Linked DNA regions of Lacrimispora indolis DSM 755. The protein of the gene in region 2 interacts with the protein of the main gene of each other region in a pairwise test. Links are inferred from orthologs where the notes say so. Each region holds a gene or a part of one and is shown on either strand. Other genes may lie near its edges. The genes, in order: K401_RS0127825 and topA.

The links.
Region 1: the proteins of topA (region 2) and K401_RS0127825 interact in binary tests that used the Escherichia coli proteins (3 or more experiments, as listed by UniProt). The link is inferred for Lacrimispora indolis DSM 755 from one-to-one orthologs.

Annotation. Positions count from the first base shown.
Region 1 is NZ_AZUI01000001.1:5,729,686-5,741,707, reverse strand. The notes cover bases 4,939-7,800. They hold K401_RS0127825 (YigZ family protein), read left to right. Parts: upstream 4,939-5,972; coding sequence 5,973-6,629; downstream 6,630-7,800. Other genes in these bases: typA (translational GTPase TypA), read left to right, coding at 6,868-7,800; K401_RS0127830 (transglycosylase domain-containing protein), read right to left, coding at 4,939-5,811. Also shown: K401_RS33330 (hypothetical protein), read left to right, coding at 1-17; K401_RS0127855 (stage V sporulation protein AA), read left to right, coding at 14-640; K401_RS0127850 (stage V sporulation protein AB), read left to right, coding at 627-1,055; K401_RS0127845 (SpoVA/SpoVAEb family sporulation membrane protein), read left to right, coding at 1,091-1,543; spoVAD (stage V sporulation protein AD), read left to right, coding at 1,576-2,595; spoVAE (stage V sporulation protein AE), read left to right, coding at 2,716-3,072; more of K401_RS0127830, read right to left, coding at 3,160-4,938; more of typA, read left to right, coding at 7,801-8,709; K401_RS0127815 (single-stranded DNA-binding protein), read left to right, coding at 8,913-9,539; K401_RS0127810 (cob(I)yrinic acid a,c-diamide adenosyltransferase), read left to right, coding at 9,738-10,241; dapA (4-hydroxy-tetrahydrodipicolinate synthase), read left to right, coding at 10,689-11,573; dapB (4-hydroxy-tetrahydrodipicolinate reductase), read left to right, coding at 11,754-12,022.
Region 2 is NZ_AZUI01000001.1:5,311,500-5,323,603, forward strand. The notes cover bases 4,917-7,860. They hold topA (type I DNA topoisomerase), read right to left. Parts: upstream 7,452-7,860; coding sequence 5,382-7,451; downstream 4,917-5,381. Other genes in these bases: codY (GTP-sensing pleiotropic transcriptional regulator CodY), read right to left, coding at 4,917-5,249; dprA (DNA-processing protein DprA), read right to left, coding at 7,466-7,860. Also shown: K401_RS0125900 (ABC transporter ATP-binding protein), read right to left, coding at 1-259; K401_RS0125905 (ABC transporter permease), read right to left, coding at 274-1,314; K401_RS0125910 (ABC transporter permease), read right to left, coding at 1,332-2,249; tsf (translation elongation factor Ts), read right to left, coding at 2,380-3,303; rpsB (30S ribosomal protein S2), read right to left, coding at 3,417-4,157; more of codY, read right to left, coding at 4,434-4,916; more of dprA, read right to left, coding at 7,861-8,566; K401_RS0125940 (YifB family Mg chelatase-like AAA ATPase), read right to left, coding at 8,553-10,100; K401_RS0125950 (TIGR03915 family putative DNA repair protein), read right to left, coding at 10,353-11,132; K401_RS0125955 (putative DNA modification/repair radical SAM protein), read right to left, coding at 11,129-12,104. UniProt on the Escherichia coli protein: Releases the supercoiling and torsional tension of DNA, which is introduced during the DNA replication and transcription, by transiently cleaving and rejoining one strand of the DNA duplex.

The DNA.
Region 1 (12,022 bases), 420 kb from region 2 along the record:
AGATGATGGTTTCGTGAGCAAGACCGTTTATTTAAATATCAGCCAGATTACAGAGGTCAGGCACAAGGAGATCCAGTTAAAGGATGTGGCAGATGTTTATTGCGATGATTCGGCTATTATGAACAAGTGCAAAGCACTCCGTATCAAAACCATCCATCTGGACCGAAACAAGCGGTATATAGAAAGTACTCTGGATGTCATCAAGAAACTGACGGAAATGGATTCTACTCTTCAGATCAATAATGTGGGAGAGGTAAACTTTATCATAGACTACCATAAGCCCAAGCCTCCCAGCTGGGTCTGGGAGTGGGCCAAAACCATTTTTGTCTGCATCGTATGTTTCTGCGGCGCATCCTTTGCCATCATGACCTTTAATAATGATGCCAGTGTTTCGGACGTTTTCAAGGAAATTTACCGGATCATCATGAAGCAGGAGTCCAGCGGATTCACGATTTTGGAGGTCAGTTATTCCGTTGGACTGGCTTTGGGAATCGTGGGATTTTTCAATCATTTCGCAAAATACAAGATCAATACCGATCCAACGCCGCTGGAAGTGGAAATGCGGCTTTACGAAGACAATATCAGTAAGACCCTGATTCAGAATGATGGAAGAAAGGAGTCGGATATTGATGTTTCTTAAAGAAGTATTCCTTGTTTTTATTGGGCTCAGCGCTGGCGGCATTATAGCAGCCGGCGTTTTTGCTTTTCTGGCAATTATTGGCATATTTCCCAGGCTGATTGGAATCACCCATACAAAAAAGCATATTATGCTTTATGAATCGCTGATCATTCTTGGTGGAGTCCTTGGGAATGTATGGGATATTTATGAATTTCCCATAGGATTTGGCGGAAATCTGGTTCTTGGAATATACGGGCTGTCGTCAGGAATCTTTGTAGGCATCCTTGTCATGTCCCTTGCGGAAACATTGAAGGCCCTACCCGTAATCAGCCGAAGGATTCATCTGGCCGTTGGACTGCAGTATTTGATCCTTTCCCTCGGACTTGGCAAATTGATCGGTTCTCTGCTTTATTTTACAGGGAATCTTGGGAAGTGACAGGAGTCAAAGGATTTACAGAATGGAGGAAAAACATGGAAATAAACAAAAAAGCATACGAGGCTTATGTAAAAGAGGTGACTCCGGTCCATAAAAGATGGCCGGGGCTAATAAAGGCTTTTCTGGTAGGCGGAGCCATTTGCCTCTTTGGCCAGTTCGTTACCACCTTATTCATGAATTGGGGCCTGGAAAAGGAAGCGGCTTCTGCCTGGACCACTCTGGTTCTGATTGCAGCCAGTGTCATCCTTACCGGATTTAACATTTATCCTAAGATTGTAAAGTTTGGCGGAGCAGGTGCCCTGGTGCCGATCACGGGATTTGCCAATTCCGTTGTAGCCCCGGCGGTGGAATTCAAGGCAGAGGGCCAGATATTTGGAATTGGCTGCAAGATTTTTACCATTGCAGGCCCTGTCATACTATACGGGATATTAAGCTCCTGGATCCTTGGAATCATCGCCTATGTATTAAAGGCCTTCCGCATGCTGTAGGAATGAACCGGTCAGAGAAATGGAGAGAGAAAATGCAGATAGGAAAAGCGAGTATTAAATTTGAAGAACCTCCGATTATTGAAAGCATGGCTTCCATAGTCGGTAAAAAAGAAGGGGAAGGTCCTCTGGGAAAACTGTTCGACGTGGTGGAGCAGGATGACATGTTCGGAGCTGATACCTGGGAAAAAGCGGAAAGCGCCCTTCAGAAGCAGACAGCTGATCTGGCTATTGAAAAAGGAGATATCCGGAAAAAGGACATTCGCTATTTATTTGCGGGAGATTTACTGGGCCAGCTGATCGCCACGTCCTTTGGAACGGTGGATTTGGAAATTCCTTTATTCGGCCTCTTCGGAGCATGCTCCACCATGGGAGAGGCGCTTAATCTGGGCGCAATGACTGTTGCAGGGGGCTATGCGGACAAGGTCATGGCAATGGCTTCCAGCCACTTTGCAACGGCTGAAAAGCAGTTCCGTTTTCCTCTGGGATATGGAAACCAAAGGCCGTTTTCCGCTTCATGGACCGTTACAGGCTGCGGCGCGGTGGTGCTCACCAAGAACAGGAAAGAAGGGATCGCAGCCATAACCGGGATCACAACCGGGCGCATGGTGGATATGGGAATCAAAGACTCCATGAATATGGGAGCAGCCATGGCTCCGGCCGCCTTTCATACTATTCAACAGAATTTTGATGATTTTCAGGTGGATGAATCCTATTATGACAAAATCATCACAGGAGATTTAGGCCAGGTCGGCCGGACGATCCTCCTTGATTTCATGAAAAATAAGGGACATGACTTGGAATCGGTGCATACGGATTGCGGAATCGAAATATTTAACAGCGAGGAGCAGGATACCCATGCGGGAGGAAGCGGCTGCGGATGTGCGGCTTCCACTCTTTGTGCTTATATACTCCCTAAAGTACAAGACGGTACCTGGAAACGGGTTCTGTATGTTCCTACAGGCGCTCTCCTTTCCACAGTGAGCTTTAACGAAGGTGAGACGATCCCAGGCATCGCCCATGGGGTTGTGATTGAGAATGTAGGAAACCTATAGCCCGCATTCATAATTTGGCGGTGTATTTCCGTCAAATTATGAATGGCATGGCGTCGTATGTTTACTAAATTAAAAATGGCATTACCAACACACAGCCAGTATAAAAGAAAGGAGACAGCCATGGATTACGTGAAAGCGTTTTTAGTGGGAGGAGTGATCTGCGCTCTGGTGCAGATATTAATGGACAATACGAAATTGATGCCAGGGCGCATCATGGTCCTTCTGGTGGTGACCGGAAGCATTCTGGGAGCAATTGGAATCTACCAGCCCTTTGCCGACTGGGCCGGAGCCGGGGCAACAGTTCCCCTTCTGGGCTTTGGAAACACCTTATGGAAGGGTGTATGGAAGAGCATGGGAGAGGATGGATTCTTAGGGATTTTTAAAGGAGGGTTTACTTCCAGCGCCGTAGGAATCTCGGGAGCATTGATTTTCGGATATTTAGGATCCGTTATATTTAAACCCAAGATGAAAAGCTGATAAAGTTGTGATAAAAAAAGAAGAGCAGTTATAGAAAGGGTGCCGGAAAAGTTAATTTAACTTTTCCGGCACCCTCGTGTTTTTTTCTTAATAACCTCCCCAAGGAGGAATCTGCGTTACGCCTCCGGGATTCTGGGGCGTATATCCAGGTCCGAACTGCTGGGGAATTCCGCCGGACGAGTCTGAATCATCTCCCGGAGGAAGGATGATGGAGTTGGCGGAATGGATGGTGCAGTAGCCTGGCATAGCGTATTTGGAATCATCTGTTGCCCCTTCTTCTCCCGCAGGAATTGCCATGAATATGGCTGTAGTCCGCTCCGGACAATAAGGAGTAGGCAGACGGTGGGATACGGAGCAAACCGTAGCCCGTACGTGGTTGTTGCATACGTCCGTGGGAACAGTACCCTTTGCAAAAAATTCCGTGTATACCGCATTGCCTCTGGGGTCATTATTACAGATTCCGGAGACTGCCAGCTTGCCGGATTTTCGGCAGATCTGGGCGGTTTCTATGCTGTCAGGAACCGTAAATCCGGGATCAGACATTCCTTCATGGACCCTGGTCATGATTTTCCTCCAGATAGCTTTGTGGAAGGAAGTGCCTCCGTTTTGTTTTGTCAGCTTCTGGTTGTCATCGCAGCCTGCCCAGATACCGGCAGTGTAATAGGGGGTAAAGCCTACGAACCAGATATCATTGTTTGCGGTGGTTGTACCGCTTTTTCCTGCTGCCGACATGCCTGGAATATGAGCGGCGGCGCTGGTGGAGCTTGGCCCCGCGCTTGAAAACTTCCTGCTGCTTTCCATGGAGTCTGACATGGCATCGGTCAGAAGGAATGCGGTGGAATCCTTTAATACCCGGTGAGTTTCCGGCGTATTATCAATTAACACCTTGCCGTCGTGATCCAGAATCTTGGTAAAGAATATGGGTTTTTTATAAACCCCTCCGTTGGCTATGGTGGCAAAGGCGCCGGTCAGTTCTAAGTTGGAGACACCGGTGGTGATTCCGCCAAGGGCAAGGGCCGGGTTATAATCCGTGTCAGTTAAAGAGGTGATGCCGAAATTCTTGGCATATTCCACCCCAAGCTGAGGTGTTACGGTCTCCATCAGGCAGCGGACGGCAACGATGTTCATGGAATAGATGATTCCGTCCCGTATGCTGGAGTAACCCTGATAGCCGGAACTGTACCAGTTGGAAAACGTTTTATTGCCTACCGTGTAAACGGAATCGTAATAAACCGTTCCAAGGGTGGCCCCGCAGGTGTCAATGGCAGGTGCAAAGGCTGTTAAGATCTTAAAGGTGGAGCCTGGCTGCCGGTATGTGTTGCTGGCCCGGTTTAAGGTCAGGCTGGCAGTTTTCTGCCCCCGTCCGCCGCTAATGGCCTTTACTTCTCCTGTTGTCTGGTCCATGAGAACAAAGGAAGCCTGGGGCTGCAGCGTCTTATGAAGGCTTTCTCCCAGAATGGTATCCCCTTCTTTTAAAAGATAAGCCTTGTATCCGTCCACATCGGCCTGAACCGCTTCTTCGGAATTATATAGGCCGTCATACCCGGAATCTCCGTTTTCCCTGTGGTAATGCTTTATATTCTCCTGGGAGTAATGGGTGGTGGTTCCATCCTTGTGAGTAACTGACAGTCTGTATTCTATGGAATATCTGGCTGCGGAATAGTTTTCAGGATTGTTGATCTCCTCGTCTACAATGGTCTGGAGCTTGGGATCCTGGGTGGTATAAATGGACAGGCCGCCGCTGTACAGTAAGTTGTGGGCCTGGGTGTCCGTATACCCCAACTGATCCTTCATGGCCCGTTTGACCTGTTCCACCAGCTCATCCGTAAAATAGCTGTATGGGGAGGAAGTTTCTTTTGTGGCGGTGTCAACATTCTGGATTCTGGAATACACATCGTCGGACAGGGCATTATCCTCTTCTTCCTTTGTAATATATCCCTGGTCAAGCATGTATTGGAGAATTACTTTTTGCTTGTCCGAATTGGCCTTTTGTCCTGTGATTGGGTTAAACTTTGACGGGTTCTGGGTGATTCCTGCGAGGACAGCGCATTCTGACAGGGTTAAATCCGATACATTCTTATTGAAATATCTCCTGGCTGCTACCTTGACTCCCAGGGAATTGTTGCCCAGGTTGATGGTATTTAAGTAGTTGGTTATGATCTGCTCCTTGGACATGGCTCCGTCCAGCTTGACGGCTAAAAACCATTCCTGCAGCTTTCTTTCCAGCCGCTCCCCAAAGCTCTTTTCCATCCCCCCGCCGAATACGCTGTTTTTAATCAGCTGCTGGGTGATGGTGCTTCCTCCGCCTGCCGTGGAATCGCCTGTCAGCACGCCTTTTACAGCGCGCATAATGGAACGCAAATCAATTCCGTTGTGCTCCCAGAACCTGGAATCCTCATAAGAAACAAATGCATTGATAAGATTCTTGGGCAGTTCCTCATAGGTGGCCTCCTCCCGGTTGGAACCTGCGGTTACCAGGGTTTCAGTGACGTTGCCGGCACTGTCATAGACCGTTGTTGCATATTCATTTGGAACAATGGTTGCAATATCCACTTCAGGAGCATTGTCTATGATACCTTTTGCCATGCCAAAGCAGACGCTGGCGACAACGATGCCGCCAAATAAGCACAGCACAAATAAACTCTTTAAAAAGGCAAGAAAGACCTTGGTGGTGTATTTCCTTGCTTTTGAATTGGCAGATCTGATTTTTTTCTCTGTTGATTGTTTGCCGTAATTCATAGGAAACCTCCTTTACCGGTTCATTATACCAAAAATTGTCGTACAATTCAACACTTACCATTTTTGGAGATAATCGGACAAAATATACATGAAAGCTTGCCTGGACCAGGACTTTTGGATATAATGAAAGGAATCGGTTAAAAGAAGGAATGAGGAAGTTTATGAGAAAGGCTTACAGGATTTTGTATCAGGGAGGCACAGGGGAAATAACGGAAAAAAAGTCCCGGTTCATTGCCGGTTTAAAGCCTGTGGAAACAGAAGAAGAGGCGCTGGCTTTTATTGAGGAAACGAGAAAGCGGTATTGGGATGCAAGGCATAACTGCTACGCCTGGATCATAGGAAGGGGCGGGGAGGAAAAGCGCTTAAGCGATGACGGAGAGCCAAGCCAGACCGCCGGAAAACCCATGATGGATGTGCTGGAAGGCGAGAAGCTTGTAAACCTCTGCGCGGTGGTTACCCGGTATTTTGGAGGCACGCTTCTTGGTACGGGAGGCCTGGTAAGAGCTTATTCCAAGGCAGTTCAGGAAGGGCTTAAGAATTGTACGGCTTTGACCGTGGAACCGGCAGTAAAGCTTTCTGTGACTACGGATTACAATGGCATTGGAAAGATCCAGTATCTTCTGGGGCAGCAGGAGATCACGACCCTTGGCGTTGAGTATACGGACCGGGTGGAGCTTACGGCCCTGGTTCCTGATGGAGCTCTGGACAAGGTTCGGGCTGATATTACAGAAGCGACCAGCGGAAGAGCAGGGCTGCATATGTCAGGAGAAGTTTATTACGGCATTTTTAATAAAGAGGTGATTTTGTTTCCTGGATGAGAATTGGAAGGCTTTAAAAAAGTGTCGAAAAAACAGAAAAAATCTTGCAATATAGAATTTAGGATGTTATACTGAATAATTGTGATAATGTAAATGAAACTAAGGGCGGATACGGTCCTTAGTTTTTTATGATATGGGAACATGATTGCCTGTATTATAAAAATGTACTTTGTCCGGTATACCTTATGACGGACAAAGTACATTCTTTGTTTAAAGAAAAGAAAGAAGAGTACATTTTATGAAGATGAAAAGAGAAGACGTAAGAAATGTGGCAATCATTGCCCACGTCGATCATGGTAAAACAACGCTGGTGGACGCCCTGCTTAAGCAGAGCGGTATTTTCCGTGAGAACCAGGAAGTCATGGAGCGTGTCATGGATTCCAATGATATTGAGAGAGAGCGGGGAATCACCATTTTATCCAAGAATACGGCCGTTCATTATAACGGGACCAAGATCAATATCATTGATACTCCTGGCCATGCTGACTTCGGCGGCGAGGTGGAACGCGTTTTAAAGATGGTAAACGGCGTAATTCTGGTTGTAGATGCTTATGAAGGCGTTATGCCTCAGACGAAGTTCGTGCTTCGGAAAGCCTTGGAGCTTGGCTTATCCGTAGTGACCTGTATTAATAAGATTGACCGCCCGGAGGCAAGACCTGAGGAGGTGGAGGAAGAGGTATTGGAGCTTCTCATGGACTTAGATGCCAGCGAAGAACAGCTGGACTGTCCCTTTATCTATGCTTCTGCAAAAGCCGGCTTTGCCAAAAAAGAGCTTGAAGATGAGGAAGTTGACATGGGGCCGCTGTTTCGGACCGTAATCGATCATATACCGGCGCCGGAAGGGGACCCGGATGCATCCACCCAGCTGCTCATCAGCACCATTGACTACAATGAGTACGTCGGACGGATCGGCGTAGGCAAGGTGGACAACGGAAAGGTAAGGGTAAATCAGGAGTGTGTGATCGTTAACCACCATGATCCGGATAAATTCCGCAAGGTAAAAGTGGGAAAACTGTACGAATATGAAGGACTTAACAAGGTAGAAGTCCAGGAAGCCACCATCGGCGCCATTGTCGCCATTTCCGGAATTGCAGATATTCACATCGGCGATACCCTCTGTTCTCCGGAAAACGCGGAAGCTATCCCGTTCCAGAAGATATCAGAGCCTACGATTGCAATGAATTTTATGGTAAATGACAGCCCTCTTGCGGGACAGGAAGGAAAATTCATTACATCCCGCCATATCAGGGAGCGCCTATTCCGGGAATTGAATACGGATGTCAGCCTTCGGGTGGAGGAAACCGATTCTCCTGATTGCTTTAAGGTTTCCGGACGCGGGGAGCTTCATCTGTCTGTTCTGATTGAGAACATGAGAAGAGAAGGCTTTGAGTTCGCTGTCAGCAAGGCGGAGGTTTTATACCGCTTTGATGAGAGAAACCACAAGCTGGAGCCAATGGAGATCGCTTATGTTGACGTACCGGAGGAATTTACAGGAGCCGTTATCCAGAAGCTTACAAGCCGTAAGGGAGAGCTTCAGGGTATGAGCCCGGCCAACGGGGGCTATACAAGACTGGAATTTGCCATTCCATCAAGAGGCCTCATCGGATACCGGGGAGAGTTTATGACGGATACAAAAGGAAACGGAATCATGAATACGGCATTTGACGGCTATGCGCCATTTAAAGGAGAATTATCCTACCGCAAGACAGGATCCCTCATCGCGTATGAATCAGGGGAATCCATTACCTATGGTTTGTTTGGCGCCCAGGAAAGAGGAAGCCTGTTTATCGGGCCTGGAGTAAAGGTTTATTCCGGTATGGTTATAGGGCAGAATCCAAAGGCAGAAGACATTGAAATCAATGTTTGCAAGACGAAAAAGCTGACCAACACCCGTTCTTCCAGCGCTGATGAAGCTCTTAAGCTGACCACGCCAAGGGAAATGAGCTTGGAGCAGTGCCTTGACTTTATTGATACCGATGAGCTGCTGGAGATCACTCCTTCAAACCTTCGGATCAGAAAGAAAATATTGGATCCTACCTTGAGAAAAAGGTCATCTCTTAACAAAAAATCATTGACGTAAATTGTAATATTAAGGGGAATGCTGCCTTCATTAGCCGAAAATTCGGCAATGCGGCGGCATTCCCCTTTATTTTCTTGGGAATTCTGCCTTGTTGTGTCGATATTTTTGGATTGTTTTCTATCATTTTAGGGGATCTTATGACATAAATTTAATATTAGCTGTGAAGCATATTAGCAAATAAGTGAAAGAAGAGGGGAAATACAATGTCAGAAAAAATGATTGAAAACAACAAAGTGAGCGTTATCGGAGAGATCATCTCCGGCTTCACCTTCAGCCATGAAGTATTTGGAGAAGGATTCTATATGGTGGATGTTGCTGTAAACCGTCTCAGTGAACAGGCAGATGTTATACCGCTCATGATTTCAGAACGCCTTATTGACATAGAAGGGGATTACAACGGCTTAACAGTGGAAGCTGTCGGCCAGTTTCGTTCCTATAACCGTCATGAAGGAACAAAAAACCGGCTGGTGCTTTCTGTTTTTGTGAGAGAAATCCATTTTATAGAAGAATTTACAGACTATACAAAGACCAATCAAATTTTTCTGGATGGATATATCTGCAAAGCTCCCATTTACAGAAAAACACCTTTAGGCAGGGAAATTGCGGACCTGCTCCTTGCGGTTAACCGCCCATATGGAAAATCAGATTACATACCCTGCATCGCATGGGGGAGAAATGCCAGATATGCTTCCGGATTTTCGGTAGGAACAAGAGTAAAGGTTTGGGGTAGAGTCCAGAGCAGGGAATACACCAAAAAATTAAGTGAAACAGAATGTGAAAAAAGAGTGGCCTATGAAGTATCGGTCAGCAAGCTGGAATGTGCGGAATAGGAACTGTCATTTATAAATAAGGAATGCCTTACGGTATATCTCTGCACCCATAAAACGGTGCGGCCTTACTAAAAAAAGCATGGAAATAATAAGGAAATGTTAAGAAAACTTGCAAAAAAATTAAAATTATGATACGATAAGCGGGTTCTAACATAATATGTAAATAATTGCTTTTTAGCTGTTATGAGGTGCTGAAGGATGAATAGAGGTGCAATACAGGTTATTTGCGGGGAAGGAAAAGGAAAGACTGCAGCCGCGCTGGGTATGGGAATCGGAGCTCTGACCAGGAACAGAACTGTTATCATGATACAGTTCTTAAAAGGCTGCCCCGGCCGGGATTCATTTGATGTAATGAAATGTCTGGAGCCTGAGATGAAAATATTCCGGTTTGAAAAGTCCGATGGTTTTTTTGAAAGCCTATCCAAAGAACAGCAGGAAGAGGAACGGAGAAATATCCGCAACGGCTTAAATTTTGCAAAAAAGGTCTTATCAACAGGGGAATGCGATATGCTGATCCTGGATGAAATTCTTGGACTGCTGGACCAGAAGATCATAGAGGCAGAGGAGCTGATAAAGCTGCTTCAGTCTAAAGTTGATGAGATGGAAGTTATATTAACCGGTAAAGTATTTCAAAAGGAAATAGAACCTTATGTAGACAGTATTCTGGAAATCAACCATGTTAAAGTTGACAACACAAAATAATAATGATAGTATGGTAACATACATAATAGAGTAGAGGTTGCGTTGCTTATAAGTACTCTGTCCGATGTATCAGGTACAGATGAGGGCAGGGGGAAGGAAGAAACGCCGAAGAACGGTATGGCCTGAGCGTACCTGTTCTGGGCATATGGTTAAGAGCCATATGACTGTCATCCAATCGGATGGGGAGCTACTTAAAGAAAGATGAGATTACCAGATTCTGAACTTTAAGAGCTGACCCTGTGTCAGCTCTGTTTTTTTTCACAGGAGATTACGCTCTGTGAATCAAAATACGCTCCGCCATGGAAGCCCAGGATACACAAATGCACCATGGCCGCTAAGGTGCTCCTTTTTGGAGCGGAATCTGGTTCGCAGACTCCTTGCTCCGCAGATTATGGACCGGATGAAAGTTTACTGTGTATGACGAAAAAGAATCAGGAGGATAATATTATGGCAATTTTTGAAGGCGCAGGTGTAGCTCTTGTCACACCATTTAAAGAAAGCGGTGAGGTAAACTATGAGAAGCTGGAGGAGCTGGTAGAAGAGCAGATCGCTTCGGGAACTGACTCCATCATTGTCTGCGGCACAACAGGCGAGGCTTCGACCATGACCCATGAGGAGCATTTAGACACGATCAAATACGTATGTGAAGTGACGAAGAAGCGGATCCCTGTTATCGCAGGAACCGGCTCCAACTGCACGGATACGGCGGTTTATCTGTCTAAGGAGGCGGAAAGCCAAGGTGCGGACGGGCTTCTTCTCGTGTCTCCCTACTATAACAAGGCAACTCAGAACGGATTGAAGGCTCACTTTAAAGCCGTTGCCAATGAAGTGAAGATTCCCATTATCCTGTATAATATTCCGGCAAGAACCGGGATAAACATTGCGGCCGAGACCATAGCTGATCTTTGCTTAAATGTTGAAAACATTGTGGGCGTTAAGGAGGCGAGCGGCAATTTTACAGCCATCGCGGATTTAATGAGCTTAACAGACGGCAATGTGGATCTTTATTCAGGCAATGATGACCAGATTGTTCCCATGATGTCCCTGGGAGGAAAAGGTGTTATTTCTGTTCTTTCCAACATTGCGCCTGCCCAGACTCACGAAATCTGTGAAGCTTATTTTAAGGGAGATGTGAAACGCAGCGCCGCTTTGCAGCTGGCAGCCATTCCTCTCATCAATGCCTTATTCTGTGAGGTCAACCCCATTCCTGTTAAGGCTGCCTTAAATCTTATGGGAAAGGCCGCAGGCCCCATGCGTCTGCCCCTTACCGAGATGGAACCTAAGAATCAGGAACGCTTAAAACTAGCCATGAAAGAGTATGGAATTCTGTAATCGGTTAACGATATATGATACATGGAGGAAATACCCTGGGGATTCCTTTGCGCCCGGAAAGCGTGGGCACAGTGTGACCCAGGGAAGACGCCACAGAAGTGTCTGACCGTGGGCAGGAAAGAGGAAACACCCTGCGGGTATACCTTTATGCCCAGAAAGCGTGGGCAGGAAAGAGGAAACATGATTAGGATGATAATGCACGGCTGTAACGGGGCCATGGGCCAGGTGGTGACCGGGATTGCGGCAGAGGAAAAAAATTTAACCATTGTTGCGGGTATTGATCCCAATGATGCCGGCCAGAATCCGTATCCGGTATTTCCGTCTCTTGAGGCCTGTGACGCGGAGGCGGATGTGATCGTGGATTTTACCTCTGCCAAAGCGGTGGAGGGTCTTCTTGAATACAGCGTAAGGAAGAAAATACCTGTGGTAGTTTGTACCACCGGCCTTTC
Region 2 (12,104 bases):
TTCTCATCTCCTTCTCTGTCATCTTCTCAATCTGGTGGCCGTTAAACTGAAGAGATCCGCCAATCAGCCGTCCAGGATAAGCCGTAAGTCCCATAAGGCTGTAGGCTGTTACAGACTTACCGGAACCGGACTCACCTACAATGCCAAGAACCTCTCCTTCACGAAGATGAAGGGATACATCATTAAGAGCCTTAACTTCTCCAGCCGGGGTAAAGAAGGAAAGACGTTCATTTTCAATATTAACCAAATATTCGTTCATGGAATCTCTCCTCCTTAATCTTTCAGCTTTGGATCGAATGCATCACGCAGACCATCGCCCAGCAGGTTGAAGCTTAGAATAATGATAGAAATCATAAGTGCCGGTGCAAACAAACGGTGTGGATAGCTTTGCAGACCATTTAACGCAGCGCTTGCAAGGCTTCCCAAAGAAGGCATGGGCGCAGCAACGCCAAGGCCAAGGAAGCTTAAAAAGCTCTCCGTAAAAATAGAAGAAGGAATCTGCAGCGTAGTCGTAACAATCAGAGTACCGATACAGTTTGTAAGCAGGTGCTTCTTAATGATATGACCGCTGGAAGCGCCAAGGGCCCTTGCCGCAGTTACATATTCCTGTTCCTTTAAAATCAGGATCTGGCTTCGCACAATACGTGCCATACCTACCCAGTAAAGCAGGGCAAACACAACGAAAATACTGATTAAGTTAACGCCGATGACCTGGATCCACTGAAAACCAGGTCTTTGAGACAACGCTTTCAAAGGCTGGTCAAAAGCAACAGATAAAAGTACGATAATCAGAATATCCGGCACAGTATAGATCATATCTACGATACGCATCATAATCATATCCACCCATCCGCCGAAGAAACCTGCAATGGATCCATATAGGGAGCCAATAAGTAAAATGATACAGGAAGCGATCAGACCGACCATCAGAGAAACACGGCTTCCCATCATAACACGGATCGCATAATCCCTGCCTAAGTTATCCGTTCCTAAAATATGAGGAAATACATCTTCTCCAGCATCCATGGCAGTCAGTTCCTTTTGGGAATACTGCATTGGAGCAAGGTTTTCACTTCCCCTGATCTGCTGCTCATAGCTATAGGGGTAGAGCTGCGGCACAATAAATGACAAAATAAATACAATAATGATTACAGCAAGGCTGATCATTGAAATCTTGTTCTTTTTAAGGCGTCTTATTCCATCCTTCCAGAATCCAACGCTTTTGCGCATAACAGTCAGGCTTTCTTTTTCTGCATCGCTTGCCGGGAGAAAGTCTTCCACATTAAGCTGCATTGATAATTTATTCTTTGGCATCTTCTTTCTCCTTTCCCTTACTTCAGATTAATTCGCGGATCGATGAATTTATAAGCAACGTCTACCAGAACATTCATGACAACCATTAAAGTAGCAAGGAAAATCGTAGTGCCCATAATGAGAGGATAGTCACGTCCTGTAATGGAACCAATGAATTCAGATCCCAGGCCGGGAATCGTAAATATTTTCTCAACAATAAAGCTTCCTGTTACGGTATAGGCTAAAAGGGGACCTAAGTATGTAACAACCGGAAGAATGGCATTACGAAGCGCATGCTTAAAAATGCTGACCATCTGGGAAAGCCCCTTGGCGCGGGCTGTTCTCATATAATCCTGTCCCATAACATCCAGCATGGATGAACGCATCAGACGTGCGATATAAGAGGAGGGATAAAATGCCAAAGCAATTACGGGCATGATGTAATTTTTCCACGATGCCAGTCCAAATGTGGGAAGGAGTCCCAGCTTTAAGCTCAAAACATACATTAATATGGTACAGACTACAAAGCTTGGTACAGCAATGCCGCATGTACTGAACACAATAATAATATTGTCAACAGCGGTTCCTCTCTTGAATGCAGCAATACTGCCTAAGGGAACTCCGACTAAAACAGCGGTCAGAATCGCGATCCCGCCGATCCTTGCGGATACCGGGAACTTTGTTTCAATGATCATATTCACCGTACGGCCGCGCTGTTTTACACTCAATCCTAAATTGCCATGAAGCAGATCCTTCATATAGGTTACATACTGTTCACCTAACGGTTTATCCAGGCCGTACTTTTCATTAAGGGCCGCCTGGGCCTGTGGGCTGATGGCCTTCTCAGACATGAAGGGGCCGCCTGGCACCATGTTCATGACAAAGAAAGTAACCGTTGCAACAGCAAAGATGGTTACAATCGCCATAGCGATACGCTTTAAAATATATTTAGCCACTTTCCTCAACTCCTTTGGTATAGTGATGTCCGCCTATTATGGAAACATTTGTCAATGGTAAACGGACATTGATTGAATAGAAAAATCCCATGGATACCCATGGGATTCCCCCCAGAATCCTGTTACAAGATTACTGCATCTGCTTTGCAACTTCTTCTGCAAAGTTCTCTTCCTTCTTCTCAAGACCTTCACCAGTCTCAAAGCGTACGAACTTTTTCACTTCTACCTTGCCGCCGACTTCCTTGGAAACCTGCTCCAAGTACTTGCCAACTGTTAAATCTCCGTCTTTTACATAAGCCTGGTCTACCAGACAGAATTCTTTTAATTCCTTATTTAAACGGCCCACAATCATCTTCTCAAGAATGTTGTCCGGCTTATCCGGGTTCTCATTCTTAGCCTGTACCTTTAAGATTTCCGTTTCATGATCAATGAATTCCTGAGGAATTTCATCTCTCTTTACATACTTTGGTGTTAACGCTGCAATCTGCATTGCAATATTCTTTAAAGCTTCCTTTACAGTATCATTCACAACTTCTGCATCAGCCTCGATCAAAACACCGATTCTTCCGCCGCCGTGGATATAATCAACAACCACACCGTCAGTAATGATCTTTTCAAATCTTCTGATGTTCATGTTTTCCCCGATTACTGCGATCTGGCTGGACAATACCTGGGCAACTGTTAAGGAGCTGTCCTTTGCCCAAGGCTCTGCAAGGAATGCATCCATGTCTTTTGACTGGGAAGCAAGTGCCTGAGCTGCAACATCTGCAACATATCCCTGGAACTGAGCATTCTTTGCAACAAAGTCTGTCTCACTGTTTACTTCTACAATTGCTGCAGACTTTCCGTCTTCTGTCACGATCGTGGTGACGATACCCTCTGCTGCAATTCTTCCTGCCTTCTTGGAAGCAGCTGCAAGTCCTTTTTCTCTTAAGAACTCCACTGCCTTTTCCATATTGCCATCTGTCTCTGCAAGAGCTTTCTTGCAATCCATCATACCTGCTCCGGTCATTTCTCTTAATTCTTTTACCATTCCAGCTGTAACTGCTGCCATTTGATTTCCCTCCATCAATTGATTCATTATTTAATTCACAGGAACTTTTTTCCAGTAAAAAAGCTCCGACCCGCTTTCTCAAAGCAGGTCGAAGCATTTAATCGCCTGAATAATTAAGCTTCCACAGTCTCTTCTGTTTCCTGAGCTGCTTCTGCTTCCTCAGCTACTGCCTCGCCCTGGTTTGCCTCGATCACTGCGTCTGCCATCTTAGATACAATTAACTTAACGGCTCTGATCGCATCATCATTGCCTGGAATCACGAAATCAAGTTCTTCAGGATCACAGTTTGTATCAGCGATACCAATTAACGGAATTCCCAGTGTATGGGCTTCCTGAACGCAGATTCTTTCTTTCTTAGGATCTACAACGAAAATTGCATCCGGAATCTTCTTCATTTCCTTGATTCCGCCTAAGTTCTTCTCTAACTTCTCCCATTCTTTCTTAAGAGCAATTACTTCTTTCTTAGGAAGAACATCAAATGTACCGTCAAGGGACATAGTCTCGATCTGTTTTAATCTTGCAACTCTGGACTGGATTGTCTTAAAGTTTGTAAGCATTCCGCCAAGCCATCTCTCATTAACGAAATACATGCCGCAACGCTCTGCCTCAGACTTGATGGCATCCTGAGCCTGCTTCTTTGTTCCTACGAAAAGAATCTTGCCGCCTTCTGTAGCAATATCGGATACTGCCTTGTAAGCCTCATCTACCTTTACTACAGACTTCTGTAAGTCAATGATGTAGATGCCGTTCCTCTCTGTGTAAATGTACGGAGCCATCTTAGGGTTCCATCTTCTTGTCTGATGACCGAAGTGTACGCCAGCTTCCAAAAGCTGCTTCATTGAAATAACACTCATGTTACTACCTCCATTTGGTTTTTACTTCCGCCTGCTTCTCATGCTTCCAAGGAGACCGGTACCCGGCACCATCCTCTGAAATCCGCAGACGTGTTTTTTGTCAGCCTAGCCAGTATAGCATATCTTTCTACACGATGCAAGTATTTTTTTATACTTTATGTGCAAAACAAACATATCCTACCATATTTTGTGTATTAATGAATCAACTGGATATACAATGATTTTTATTAAAAAAAGAGCAGTTTTTCTTCTGCTCCTTTTTCTTTTGACTTTGATTTATATATCTTTTATATCCCGGCGTTCGGGCATATTTTTAATGGTTCCGGCTTTAATGGTTTTTAATTCATCAAATACCACATCATTCAATACCTTGATGTAAGTCCCCTTCATTCCGGAAGATCTGGATTCGATCACTCCTGCACTTTCGAATTTCCGAAGAGCATTTACAATGACAGAACGGGTGATCCCTACACGATCAGCGATCTTACTGGCTACCAGAATGCCCTCGTTGCCGTCCAGCTCCTCAAAGATATGGGTGATGGCTTCCAATTCAGAAAAGGACAAGGTGCTGATCGCTGATTTGACAATCTGCACTTTTCTGGTTTCTTCCGCATTCTCCTCATTGACGGAGCGCATCATTTCCAGCCCTACCACCGTGGTTCCGTATTCGCTTAAAATGATGTCGTCTATATCATATTGGGAATTGGATTTATAAATGAACAGGGTTCCAAGCCTTTCCCCTGCAATATCAATCGGTGTGATAATTGCCTGGTATTTTCTGATATCGTCACCAGTGAAACCCAGCGTTTCCAGATTGACATTCTCCTTAGTCGATAAAATACTGAGCAAACGCTCATTTAACATCGTATCAACATAACCGCCTACCTGGTCCGCGATCAGCTCCTGAATCTCCTCGATGTCCGGTGTCAGGCCAATGCCCAGCACCTTTCCCTTCTTGCTGATCACAAGAATATTCGAATTCAGGATCTCGGTCAGCACTTCACAGATATCGTTAAATACAACCTTATGCGAATTATTGTTATGCAATAATTTGTTAATTTTTCTAGTTTTGTCCAACAACTGTACGCTCATAGCCGAAAACCTCCTTAAGAATTTATGTGAAAAACTAAAATACATCTCTAATGATTAAATATTAACATTATTATTTTCAAATAACAATAGTTTTTTGAAGATTTTCGATTTTCTTAATAATATTTCTTTTTCCTATTTATCAGCACTGTATCCACATTGCTCATTTGAGCAAAGCAATTTGTTTCCTTTTTCAACCATATAAGCTCCGCACTTGGGGCAGGTTTTGGTGGAAGGTTTCTGCCAGGACATGAAATCACACTCCGGATTTGCCTCACAGCCGTAATAAATTCTTCCCTTTTTGGTTTTCTTTATTACCACTTCTTTTCCGCATTTCGGGCAAGGCACGCCGATCTTCTCCAGATAAGGCTTTGTATTCTTGCATTCCGGGAATCCGGGACAAGCCAGGAATTTCCCGTGAGGGCCATACTTTATAACCATGTTCCGTCCGCACAGCTCACAGATCTCATCTGTCACCTCATCGGCAATGGTCACGGTTTCCAATTCCACAAGGGCTTTATCCACCGCATCTTTTAAATCCGGATAAAAATTCTTCACAACCGTCTTCCACTGGACAGATCCGTCTCCCACTTTATCAAGCAGGTATTCTAAATTTGCAGTGAAAGTGATATCAACAATACTTGGGAAGCTATGCTTCATCATACTGTTGACCACTTCTCCCAGCTCCGTCACATAAAGATTTTTATTTTCCTTTGCCACATACCGTCTGGCTATGATTGTGGTGATCGTAGGGGCATAGGTACTGGGGCGTCCGATTCCCTGTTCCTCCATTGCCTTTACAAGAGAGGCTTCCGTAAAATGGGCCGGCGGCTGGGTAAAATGCTGCCCGCTCTCAAGTTTATCAAGCTTAAGGGGACTGCCTTTTACCAGATTGCCCAGCAATACATTGGCTTCTTCCTTATCATCCTCCTGTACATAGACGGACATAAAACCGTCAAAGGACAGTCTGGAGGCAGAAAGCGTGAAAACATAGTTCCCGGCTCCCACCCTGACTGAAGTGGTTTCGTAAACGGCGGGCTGCATTCTGCTGGCTGTAAAACGTTTCCAGATCAACTGGTAAAGCCGGAACAAATCCCGCTGCAGGGATTCTTTCACAATAACCGGCGTCAGAGAAATATCCGTAGGACGGATGGCCTCGTGGGCATCCTGGATCTTTGCATTGCTTTTTTTCGCCTGTTCTCCATTTGCCACATACTGGCTGCCATACTGCTTTCCAATATATTCCCTTGCCGCAACATCCGCTTCTTCCGCGATCCTAGTGGAGTCAGTTCTTAGGTAGGTGATAAGACCCACGGTTCCTCGTCCTGCAACTTCCACGCCTTCATACAGCTGCTGAGCCAAACGCATGGTTTTTTGGGTCGAAAAATTCAGTACCTTGGAGGCTTCCTGCTGAAGGGTGCTGGTGGTAAACGGTATGGGGGCTTTCTTAACCCTTTCTCCATTTTTAACCTCCTCCACCTGATAGGTCTGGTTTTCAAGACCTGCCAGAATCTTTTCCAGCTCTTCTTTACTCCGGATGGCAATTTTGCCGTCTTTGTCACCGTAAAATTTTGCTGCAAGAGGCTTTTTGCTTCCTCCCTGCTTTAAAACAGCTTCCAGGTTCCAATATTCCTCTGGAATGAACGCGTTGATTTCTTCCTCCCGGTCACAGATCAGCCGCAGCGCCACGGACTGGACACGGCCGGCGCTCAAACCTCTCTTTACCTTTGCCCAAAGGAGAGGACTTATCATATATCCCACCATACGGTCCAGAACCCTTCTGGCCTGCTGGGCATCCACAAGATCCATATCAATCGCTCTTGGAGTCTTTAAAGAAGTCTTTACCGCATTCTTCGTAATCTCATTAAAGCTGATCCGGTATACCTGCTTTTCCTTCAGTTCATCCAGCTTTAAAGCTTTCATTAAATGCCAGGAAATCGCTTCCCCCTCCCGGTCAGGGTCAGTGGCAAGATAAATCTTATCGGCCTTCTTCACTTCTTTCCTGAGCTTGGCCAGAATATCGCCCTTTCCTCTGATTGTTATATATTTAGGATCAAAATCATTCTCTACGTCAATTCCCATCTGGCTTTTCGGAAGATCCCTCACATGCCCGTTGGAAGCATCTACTTCATAGTTCGCTCCCAGGAACTTTTTTATCGTTTTTACCTTTGCCGGTGATTCCACAATTACTAAACAGTTCGCCATACCAAACTCCTCGCCTATAGTTTCTTACCATAATATTGATGGGACGTCTGTACAACACGGCCTTTAAACTCTAATTCCAACAGGGCGCTCATACAATCGCTGACAGACAATCCGCTTAAAGATATAATCTCTTCCAGATTTTTCGGTTGCAAATCTAGGCAACTATACACCATTTTTTCATTTTTGACAAGTCCGTTCTTATCTTTTTCATGAACTCTTAATATATTACCACTCTGTAATTTGAAATATTCCAGCACAGAACCGGGGTCTAACAAAATTCCGGCACCTTCAGAAATAAGCCTGTTGCAGCCGGCGCTTAAGGGATCTGTCACCCTTCCGGGAAGGGCAAAAATTTCTTTTCCCTGTTCAAGTCCTAAATTTACCGTGATAAGGGAACCGCTTTTTTCTCTGGCCTCAATAACTAAAATTATATCCGACAGTCCGCTGATGATCCGGTTCCTCATGGGAAAATTACAGGGTCTTGGCGCTTCATTTGGCATAAACTCCGTAATGACTCCGCCCTGGACAGCCATCCGTTCATATAATCCAAAATTTTCCTTTGGATAGCAGATATTGATCCCGCAGCCTAAGACTCCAAAAGTGTCCCCGCCTGCCTCCAGCGCTCCTAAATGCCCGGCTCCGTCAATTCCCCATGCCAGGCCGCTGATGATCTGAATCCCTGCCGCGGAAAGCTCCCTGGCCAGGTAAGAGGCCATTTGTTTTCCATAATTTGTGCAGTTTCTGGCTCCGATTATGGCAGCCGAAGGCTTGTCATCTTCCGGTAACTTTCCCCTGAAAAAAATTCCCATAGGATACCCATATGTTTCCAGAAGCCGTCTTGGATATTCTCTGTCATGAGGGGTGACAAAACGAATTCCTCTGTTTTCCAGCCCCGCCAGCTCTGATCTGCAGGAATCCCTGTTTCTTTTCATCTCCTGAAAAAATGAAGCTTCTGCCGGTTTTAAAAGCCCTGAACGTTCCAGCTCTTTTCCTTCTATATTATATATTCTTTTGTAGCTTCCAATGTAATCATACAGCTTTTTTATTTTCACTGCGCCTAAAGCGGGAACATGACAAAGCCAATATAAATACTCCTTTTCTTCATGATCTTCCATAAATTTCTCCCCAATATTTTCCTTCCAGGCTGCGCAGTCCCACCGCTTCTGCTAAATGGTTTTTTCTTATTTTTTCGGAGCCCTCCAAATCCGCTATGGTCCTGGATACCTTCAGTATCTTTTCGTAGCCTCTCACACTAAGGCCCAGATTTTCATAAACTCTTTTTAAAAACTCCTGCTCTCTCTTTCCCAGGCAGCATGCTTCCTCAATCTGAACCTTATTCATGGAGCTGTTAAAATATATCCCCTGACCCTTAAAACGTTTTCTTTGAATCATTCTGGCTTCCTCCACCCGCTTCCGGATGGAAGCAGAGGATTCACCGCCTTTTCTTTCCTGCAGTTCTTCGTATGTGACCGCCCGGGACTCTGCACATATGTCGATCCTATCCAGCAGGGGTTTTGATATTTTGCTTAAATATTTGCGCACCTGTTGTTCCGAACATCTGCATCTTGTCCGGTCCGGAAAAAAACCGCAAGGGCAAGGGTTTAGGGCGGCAGCCATCATAAAATCCGCAGGAAAATCATATGCGCCGTACATCCTGGAAATCGTTATTTTCCTCTCCTCAAGGGGCTGCCTTAAGATCTCTATGGTATTTTTTTCAAATTCGGGTAATTCATCCAGAAACAGAACGCCTCCGGATGCCAGGGAGATCTCACCTGGTCTTGGTATCCGTCCTCCCCCGGCCAAAGCCGTCGGACTGATGGTGTGATGAGGGCTTCGAAAGGGCCGTTTTGTCATCAAGGGATTTTCCTGGGAAAGAAGCCCGCATACGCTGTATATCTTTGATATCTCCACAGCCTCCTCCATTGACAGGGAAGGCATGATCGTTGGGATTCTTTTGGCCAGCATAGTCTTTCCGGTCCCTGCCGGACCGATATAAACAATGTTGTGCATACCTGCCACCGCCACCTCTGTGGCCCGCCTTAAAAGTACCTGACCTCCGATCTCAGAAAAGTCAACTCCATAGACTTCCTCCTGATGCATCAGTCTGCCTTGGCTATTACAGCCTGCTTTTTGCTTTTCCGGAAAATTAAGCTGATCGGTTAAATCCTTTAAATGATCTACTCCAATAATTTCCATTCCTTCTATTACTAAGCCCTCTCTGACGTTTTCACTGGGTAGAAAACATTGACGCTTTCCGTCCTTTTTTGCAGCCGCTGTGATGGAAAGAGCACCCCGTACAGGTTTGATCTCTCCATCTAAGCCCAATTCCCCGGATATCACGCAATCCCCCAAGGCAACAGGTTCTATCATGCCGGCAGCAGTCAATACAGCCACCGCAATGGGCAGATCAAAAGCAGTTCCCTCCTTGCGTATGTCGGCAGGTGACAAATTAATGGTGATTTTTCTTGCAGGCAGGCGGAATCCGGAATTTCTCAGTGCCGTTCTCACCCGGTCCTGAGCTTCCTTCACCTCAGAGGAGAGATAACCGACCATGGAAAAGCCTGGGAGTCCGTCACTGACATCCGCCTCCACCAGAATGGGGACCCCTTCTACTCCCTTAATACCCACACTATGGACTTTACTGTACAAAACCGCTTCTCCTTTCCTATGTATGCCCATGCTTTCTGGACAGAGTCCGCCCCGCTTCACCGGTGTAAAGGTATACCCGCAGGGTATTTCATACTTCTGTTTCACTAACAATAAACCTGGAAAATATGCAGAAACGCATCTGGAATGTTCCTGAACCGGAACCTGTATTTATGATAACCGAAAAAAGGGAAAAAGGCAATGCTTTTTTCCCGTTCCATGATCCCGCCTTATATAACAAGGACATCCCAGGAGTCAAAGATCCCTTAAGCCATGGGAAAACTCAGGCATATATGCCCTGTAACGGAGGGGCATGTGATTGCGCTGACAAGTCGGATTTCTCCTCTCTTTTATTGAAATGCTTTTCCTGAAGCTTTGAAAAAGCACCTCATATTCATCCTCATCCGACGCTTTTTGCATTTTCTCCTCCCATTCAGACGAAATTAAATCCACCAAAAACCATGGCCGCAGAGCCGGATGCAAAACAGCTTTTTTTCTGTTTTCATCATATAAAACCCAATTTTCTCCTGACATGCGGTCCGCGAAATGAGGAGACAGAAGAACAAGCACATCATTCTTCGGGCCGATCCGGCTCACCAAAAGATCCCCCTCCATTTCCACAAAGCGCACGAAGCCCGTAAGCAGATGGGTCTCATTATCAATATGACGGCACATCTGAAAAATATCGTATACTTCCTGGATCTGAAGCATGTTCACAACTCTTGCCCCAACGTGGAAACCATAAATCAAAAAACGGTAAATTTTATCCGCACGATCTCTTTCCTTGCTTAATGCGGCTTTGTATACGGCAGCATAGGCCTCTTCCGATATCTTTTTCCTGACAGCCTGTACCACCTTATCCGCATTGCCGGCATTGACCGGAACCTCCTCATACTGGCAGAACAGCTCCATGGTATCCTCATTTCCCAGGAGACCAAGCTTCACATGATCATGTCCCTTCCTGCTGGTCCACGCTGCATATACACCGCTGAAAATGCCTTCCACGCTGTCCTCACACAAATAGACTGTCTTCATATCCGGATTCCTCCAAAATCTCTCAAAGCAGGCAAATTCATGTCATCAAACAAGGAAAGCTGACGAAACGTTCCCGTTGAACCGATGTCCCATATTTTTTTCTGCTCCTCTCCAATGAGGTGATTGGATATATAATCCTCCTCAATCTTGACCGGATACATCATCCTGCCGGAACATGTAATAAAATAAATCGCCCGCTTTAATACGACACCGATCTTTTTTAAAGCATCAAAATCAAGAGGCCCGTTTCTTCTGGCCGCAATGATCCGTTTTACTGACTTCACTCCCATTCCGGGAACTCTCAGCAGCGTATAATAATCTGCCCTATTTACTTCAACAGGAAATTGTTCCAGATGGCGCAAGGCCCAGTCACACTTGGGATCCAGAAGCACATTAAAATTAGGGCGTTCCTCAGAAAGCAATTCCCCAGCACGAAATCCATAAAAACGCATGAGCCAGTCTGCCTGATACAGCCTGTGTTCCCGCAAAAGGGGCGGTCCTCCGGGAAGAGCCGGCAGGCTGCTGTCCTGATTGACCGGAACAAATGCGGAATAAAAAACTCTTTTTAAATCATAATTCTGATAAAGAGCCTCCGCCACCATGGTCATCTGAAAATCATTTTCTCCAGTGGCACCTACAATCATCTGAGTACTTTGTCCAGCGGGCACAAAGGATGGTGCTTTCCTGTATTCCATCAGTTCGTAACGATTGGCCTTAATGCCTTTTTGTATCTGCTTCATTGGCGTAAGGATCTTGCTCCTGCTTTTACCGGGAGCCAGCTTCTTAAGCCCATCAGCCGTGGGAAGCTCCAGGTTGATGCTCATACGGTCCGCCAGAAACCCTGTCTTTTCAATGAGAACCGGGTCTGCCCCTGGAATGGCCTTTACATGGATATAACCGTGGAAATGATATTCCTCCCGGAGTTTTTTAAGGGTCTGATAGATCAGATCCATGGTATAATCCGCACTGTAA